One region of the Mycobacterium sp. NPDC003323 genome, then DNA from elsewhere that is predicted to be linked to it. Evidence: predicted binding sites of a transcription regulator. Region 1 holds the regulator's gene; the other holds the start of a gene.
The links. The regulator LexA, encoded in region 1, represses DNA repair genes until DNA is damaged. The targets are predictions, from matches to a motif close to CGAACANNTGTTCG.
Positions count from the first base shown of each region.

Region 1 (3,412 bases):
CTGGAACCGCAAGACTCGAACCTTCACGACGGTCCCGCCCGAACTGGCGGGTCAACTCGGTGCCGTCGAGGTTCCCTCGGACGCCACCTCGGCCATCGCCGCGGCCCGCCGGGCGGCCGGTGGGGAGCTCGGCCCGCTGGGTGCCGAGGAGGGTGCGCAGTACGCGATCGGTGCCGACGGTGTCGGTCAGAACTACGCCGGCGGCAAGATCTTCTACAGCCCGGCCACCGGTGCCAACGTGGTGACCGGTCAGGTGCTGGCCAAGTACGAGAGTGTCGGCGGGCCGACCGGGGATCTCGGATTTCCCACCGCGAGCGAAGCCGATGGTGGCCTGGCTCCGCAGAGTGCGGTGGTGCCGTTCGCCGCCGAGGACCAGCCGGTCATCTTCTGGACGCCCGATTTCGGTGCCGTCATCGTCCGTGGCGCGATGAATGCGGCATGGCAGAAGCTGGGCGGTGCAACCGGTGAGCTCGGCGCACCCAAGGCGGATCAGACCGAGAACGGCAACATCGTCACCCAGCAGTTCAACGGCGGGTCCATCTCCTGGGACTCGTCCACCAATCAGTTCAGCACCGAGCCGGCCGGCCTGCAATCGCAGTTGACCGGTCTGCAGGTGCCCGGCGCGGAGGCGCCGCAGAACCCGTCGGCCGCACCCGAGGCGGCGTCGGGCGGTGACGGTGACAAGTGGTACACGTGGCGCTGGTGGTGGCTGCTCGGCCTGATCCCGCTGGTCGGCCTGATCGCGGTGATCGCCGTTGCGGTGCTGCGCAATCGGCGCTCCCGCGACGACCGATTCGAGGACTACGACCGGGGTTACGGCGGCTACGAGGACCGCTACGACGGTTATGACGGCTATGACGGTCCCGACGCCCGCCGCGACGCGGAACCCGAGACCGGCGTGCTGCACGACGGTGGTTACGAGCAGCAGAGTGCGCAGAGCCCGTGGGCGCTGGTGCCGCCGGTCGGCGAGACCCCGCCGTATGCCAAGCGTTCGGCCGAGGCCGGTGCCCGTCCCGCCGACGACTTCACCGACGATCTCGGCGAGGATCTCGACGACGACGATCGGGACGATTTCGTCGACGCCGAGTACGTCGACGAGCCCGAATACGGCGACGAGCCCGAATACGGCGCTGAGCCCGAATACGGCGCTGAGCCGGAGCCGGCGGAAGCACCGCAGGAGCCGGTGTTCGACGAGGACGCGGTGGACACCGCGCCCACCCGCATCGAAACGCTGCCGCCGGAGCCGTCGGTACCCGAACTCGACGTCGAGCCGCCGACCGCGGTGGTCGGGGTCCCGCCGCTGCCGTCCTACGAGCCCGAGGTCCCCAGCGGCCGGCACGCGGCGGCGGCACCGGACGACGAGGCCGAAGACGCCGGTTGGACGTCCATGCGGCTGGCCACCACCGACCGCTACCGGGCCCCCGAGGGTTATCCGATCAAGGCGGACACCAAGACGGGTCTGTACTGGGCGCCGGGCAGCCGCGGCTACCGCGATACCGAGGCCGAGATCTGGTTCGCCAGTGAGGAGTTCGCCCGCGCGAACGGTTTCGTGCGGGCCGACTGATCAGACCTTGCGGATCACGGTGACGACCTTGCCGAGCACCACGGCGTCGTTACCGTCGATCGGTTCGAACGCCGGGTTGTGCGGCATCAGCCACACCTGGCCCTTGGTCCGCTTGAAGGTCTTCACGGTGGCCTCGCCGTCGATCATCGCGGCGACGATATCGCCGTTGTCGGCCACGTTCTGCTGACGGACGACGACCCAGTCGCCGTCGCAGATCGCCGCGTCGACCATCGACTCGCCGACCACCTTCAGCAGGAACAGTGAACCCTCGCCGACCAACTCGCGGGGCAGCGGGAAGACATCCTCGACGGCCTCCTCGGCCAGGATCGGTCCGCCCGCGGCGATGCGTCCGAGCACCGGGACGAAGGTCGGCTCCGGCAGTGTGTCGGAGCCCGCGACGTCGGTCGCGACGATCGGCGTCACGGTGTCGTCGGCGCCGCGGACGTCCACCGCGCGTGGGCGATTGGGATCGCGCCGCAGATAGCCCTTGCGTTCCAGGGTGCGCAGCTGGTGGGCGACCGACGAGGTGGACGTGAGTCCGACGGCGTCGCCGATCTCCCGGATGCTCGGTGGATAGCCACGGGTGGTCACCGAGGTGCGGATGACCTCGAGAATGGTGCGCTGACGCTCGGTCAGGCCGGAGCGTGCCTCAGGGGTGTCGCTGCTGTCGCTCATGGGGCTGAATGTAGTCGCCGCCGCACCGATAATCAAACATGTGTTCGAGGCGTGTCGCGTGTCTTCATCGGCGTCGCGGGATCCCGGTCGACCACAGCGCCCAGGCGATCAGCACCGGCTGGAAGAACAACCGGACCAGGCGCTTGGTGTCGGTGTCGAGGCCGAAACCGTCGGCATGGTTGAGGTACTGCGCGATGTTGCCCGGGAAGATCAGCACGAAGAACGCCGCCAGCAGCCGGCCGACCAGGACGCGGTCGCGTCGCAGCAGGGCCAGGCCGACGCCGAGGGTGATCTCGACGCCACCGGAGGCCATCACGACACCGTCGGCATCCATCGGAACCCACTTCGGCACCTGAGCCTGAAACTCTTCACGGGCCCAGAACAGGTGGCTGAGGCCGGCGAAGATCATCGCGCCGGCAAGCGTCAGGCGGGCGATGCTGCGCGCGCGGGTGGTGGGCGGCGGTGCGGGCACCTCACTCATCGGGCACCGGGCAGGTTGTAGGCGAAGGACTTCTGCTGGCGCTGCTTCATCTTCTCCAGGCACTCGTGATGCTTGCGGGCGTGATAGGCCAGCGGGAAATAGGTCAGCCGATCCGGCAGGATCCGGTAGGCCGTGCGGATGACGGTGTAGATGCGCTGCAGTTCACGCTCTTCGGCCGTGCTCCAGGTGACGCCGAGCTTCGCGCGCAACCGCGGATCGAGCAGCCCCACCACCGAGAGGTAATTCAGCCGCAGCCCGGGGCGCAGGATCCGGCGCGCCAGCGGGCGCAGGAGCGCGGGCACCGATGGCGGCAGGTCGACCTTGCCGGTCTTCATCTCGCCGATCAGTTGCAGTGCCTGCGGGGTGGCTTCCAGCCTGTCGATCCAGGACTCGAAGTAGGCATCCATCTCGGCCGGGGTCTGCGGGTAGTCGCGCATCGGCACGTGCAACAGCCGGGCCAGTCGGCGGTTGTCGCGTAGCAACTCGGCCTTCTCGTCGGCGGTGAACTCACGCCCCACCAGCAGCCGGCCGCCCTGGGCCGTGACGATGTAGCCGGTGGCGATCACCCACTGATAGGACTGCGGGTTCAGTGCGCTGATCTGCTTGCCGTCGGCGGCGCTGCGCATGGTGATCGGCTGGTGCATGGCGCGCACCCGGTTGCCCTCGGCGACGGCCTCGGTGCCGCCGTAGGT
Region 1 covers NZ_JBSFSB010000001.1:797,119-800,530, forward strand. Annotated here, with positions in the region: gene ACWDUN_RS03570 (sunset domain-containing protein) at 1-1,564, shown strand, start outside; gene lexA (transcriptional repressor LexA) at 1,565-2,239, opposite strand; gene ACWDUN_RS03580 (DoxX family protein) at 2,304-2,720, opposite strand; gene ACWDUN_RS03585 (oxygenase MpaB family protein) at 2,717-3,412, opposite strand, start outside.

Region 2 (3,412 bases), 180 kb from region 1:
GAGTTCTTCGGGGTGGAAGTGGTGGTTGATGGTGTCTTGGCCGGTGTCCATCAGTGGTGGTGGGTGCCAGTGCACGCGTCCGGTGGTGGGGTCGATGTGGGTGGTCCAGCCCAGTTCGGCGAGTTGGTTGTCGGGCCCGCAGCCCAGTCCGAGGGTGTCGGCGTCGGTGAGCCCGCCGTTAGCCCAGCTGGGCTCGGCGTGATGGGCCTGGCAATGGTTGGCACCCTTCGTGCAGCCCGGCCGGGTGCAGCCGCGGTCGCGGTTGTACAGCAGCAGGCGTTGGGCCTTGGTGGCCAGGCGTTTGGTGCGGCCCATGTAGAGCGGTTCGGCGGTGTGTTGTCGATACACCACCAAATAGTGGTGGGCGTGCTCGGCCAACCGGATCAGGTCCGGCATCGGCATCAGGGTGCCGGTCCCGGTGACCGCGATCCCGGCCCCGGACTCCAACTCACCCAAGGTGGTGGACACCACCACGGTGACGGGGAGCCCGTTGTGCTGGCCCAGGCGCCCCGAGGCCAGGATCTCGCGCAGCACGGCTTTGAGGGCGTCGTGTTGGCGCTGGGCTTGGGTGCGGGTGTCGCGGTACGTGGGCCCGGTCAGCGGCGGCAGCGATGGTGGCGGGGTGGCTGCGGCTGCGGCGGCGGCCTCGACCGCGTCGATCCGCTCGGCGAGCTCGTCGAAGGTGGTGGGCAGCGGTAGCTGTTCCCACACCGACGCCGGATCATCACACGGTGCGGGCGGTGATGCCGGCGGGTTGTGCGGCTCGGGTTGCGCCTCGGCATCGTTCTGCGGCGCCTGCGCTTCAGCGGCAGCCGTCTCTGCGTCCGCTTCCGCGTCGGATGCGGGAGTTGCCTGCGCTTCCGACTCGGCTTCGGCGTCGCTCTCCGGCGCTTCCGGTTCGGTGCCCGGCGCTTCCGGCTCGTCAGCTTCGGCGTCGGCCGGTGCCTCGGGTTCGGGGTTGGCCGGTGAGTCCGGGTCCTCGGGATTGTTGATCCCGGGACGGGCCCAGGTGTCATTCACCGTACCCAGATAGGCCGCCAGCTCCGGATCCACCCAGCCGGTGATCCGGGTCAACCCGTCGGCATCCTGCTGACCGATGCTGATACCGCGCTTGTGGCGCACGATATCGGGCCCGGAGCCATTCTGATTCATCAGATACAACGCGGACACCGCGGTGGCGTGCACCGTCTCGGGCGGGCTGCTCTGGGCCAGGGGCACCAGGATGGCCTCCAACTCCGCGCATTCGGCGGCATCGACATACTTGGCCGCCAGGCGCACCGCCTCGGCGATCACCGCCACATGCCCCTCACCGATAGTCCCCTGCGCCAACGCCTGCGCGCACAACCCCAACGCCGGCTCCAGCGTCTGCCCGGTGATCGACTGCCTAGGAGCCAGTTCCTCGGCGCGGCGCACCCGGCGCGCGGCCTCGCGCCCGGACAGTCGCATCCGGGTGCCCAGCACATCGGCCCAGTTCTTGCCGCCGATCTCATGCGCGCTGGCCCGCGCCATCAACGCCGCCAGAATCCGGTGATCGACCGCCTCATCCTGGCGGGCGCGTTCCTCGCGTTCGGACTGCAACGCCAACAACTCGGCGGTGTCGAACACCGAGAAATCAGCATCCAACAACGCCTTCACCGACGCGGCACGATCACAGACCGCGGCGGCCACCGCGTCCCGAGACTGCACCACATCCGACTTCATGACTCGAACATACGTTCGACCACCGACAAATTATGTCAGAATGTGACATCAGAGGCGTACGAGTCAAAAGAAAATTCTGAGGCGCGAAAGTGCGCCTCAGCCAACGCGTTACATCGAGCGCGACAGGATCCGGCCGAACTGCAGCAGCCGCTCCATCTGCGCCAGGCCGCCGTCGTCGACGGTCTTGGTATAGCGGAAGGACTCGCAGTACAGATCGCTGTCGGTGGCGGATGTGCGCCGGGCGCGGGTCACCAATTGCGTGTACATCCGCAACCGCACCTCGGAAAGTCGCCGCGTGCCGTCGCCGAGTACGTCGAACTGCGTGCTCAGGATGTGATCGCTGACGGTCGACAACAGGATGGTCCGCACCGACGATGTCAGCCGGCGGCGGTCGTCGTCGTAGTCGTCATCGGCGCGCCAGAGGATCAGCCTCCGGCCGTCGGTGGCGACCACCTCCTGCCACACGGCGGTGCCCCAGCGCTCCTCGGACTCACCGCGCGACATGATGAACGCCTTGACGTTGCCGTACTCGACCACCGAGCGCAGCTGATCGAGTGCCAGCTCGGGGTCGCGCAGGTACACCGTCGCGGCGTCCTGCAGGCTCATATACGGTGCCCAGTCCTGGGGCACGCTCATTCGGCGCCGTCCGACGGCTTCAGCGCCGCGGCGGCCGCACGGATCTGCGGCGTCACCAGCATCACCTGGCCGAGCACGCCGTTGACGAATCCGGGTGACTCATCGGTGGACAGCTCCTTGGCAAGTTCGACGGCCTCATCCACGGCCACCGGCTCGGGTACGTCCTCGGCGTGCAGCAGCTCCCACACCGCGACCCGCAAAATCGCACGGTCCACGGCCGGCAGCCGGTCCAGCGTCCAGCCCTGCAGATGCGAGGAGATCAGATCGTCGACATGGGCGGCGTGCTCGGTGACACCGTGGGTCACCGACACCGTGTACGGGTTCAGCGGCGAGATGTCGGACTGGGTGTGCGACAGAGCATTGCGCTTGTCGGCGGCCTCGGCCGCCGTGATTCCCCGCGCCTCGGCCTCGAAGAGCAGATCGACGGCGCGCTTGCGGGCCTGGTGGCGGCCCTTGTCACCCCTGCGGTCAGCCATTCACCCGGCCGAGGTACGAACCGTCGCGCGAGTCGACCTTCAGCTTGTCACCGGTGTTGATGAACAACGGCACCTGCAACTCGGCACCGGTCTCCACGGTGGCCGGCTTGGTTCCGGCGTTGGAGCGGTCGCCCTGCAGACCGGGCTCGGTGTGCGTGACGGTCAGCTCGACGGTGACCGGCAGCTCCAGGTACAGCGGCGCGCTCTCGTGGAAGGCGATCTGCACCGGCATGCCCTCCAGCAGGAAGTCGGCCAACCGGCCGACCAGGGCCTCCGACAGCGGATGCTGCTCGTAGTCCTCGGAGTCCATGAAGACGAAATCGGATCCATCGCGGTACAGGTAGGTGGCGTCGCGACGGTCGACGGTCGCGGTCTCGACCTTCACACCGGCGTTGAAGGTCTTGTCCACGACCTTGCCCGACAGCACGTTCTTCAGCTTGGTGCGCACGAAGGCCGGACCCTTGCCGGGCTTGACGTGCTGGAACTCGGTGATCTGCCAGAGCTGGCCCTCGATCTGCAGAACGAGACCATTCTTGAAGTCGGCGGTTGATGCCACGGTGTGTACAGCTCCTAGATCAGGTGATGACGGCCAGTTCCTT
Region 2 covers NZ_JBSFSB010000001.1:981,246-984,657, reverse strand. Annotated here, with positions in the region: gene ACWDUN_RS04615 (DUF222 domain-containing protein) at 1-1,701, opposite strand, end outside; gene ACWDUN_RS04610 (hypothetical protein) at 1,810-2,337, opposite strand; gene nusB (transcription antitermination factor NusB) at 2,334-2,813, opposite strand; gene efp (elongation factor P) at 2,806-3,369, opposite strand; gene ACWDUN_RS04595 (M24 family metallopeptidase) at 3,389-3,412, opposite strand, start outside.
Region 2: a site for LexA is predicted at 1,706-1,719, ahead of ACWDUN_RS04615 (DUF222 domain-containing protein). Genes of this name have one in related genera too.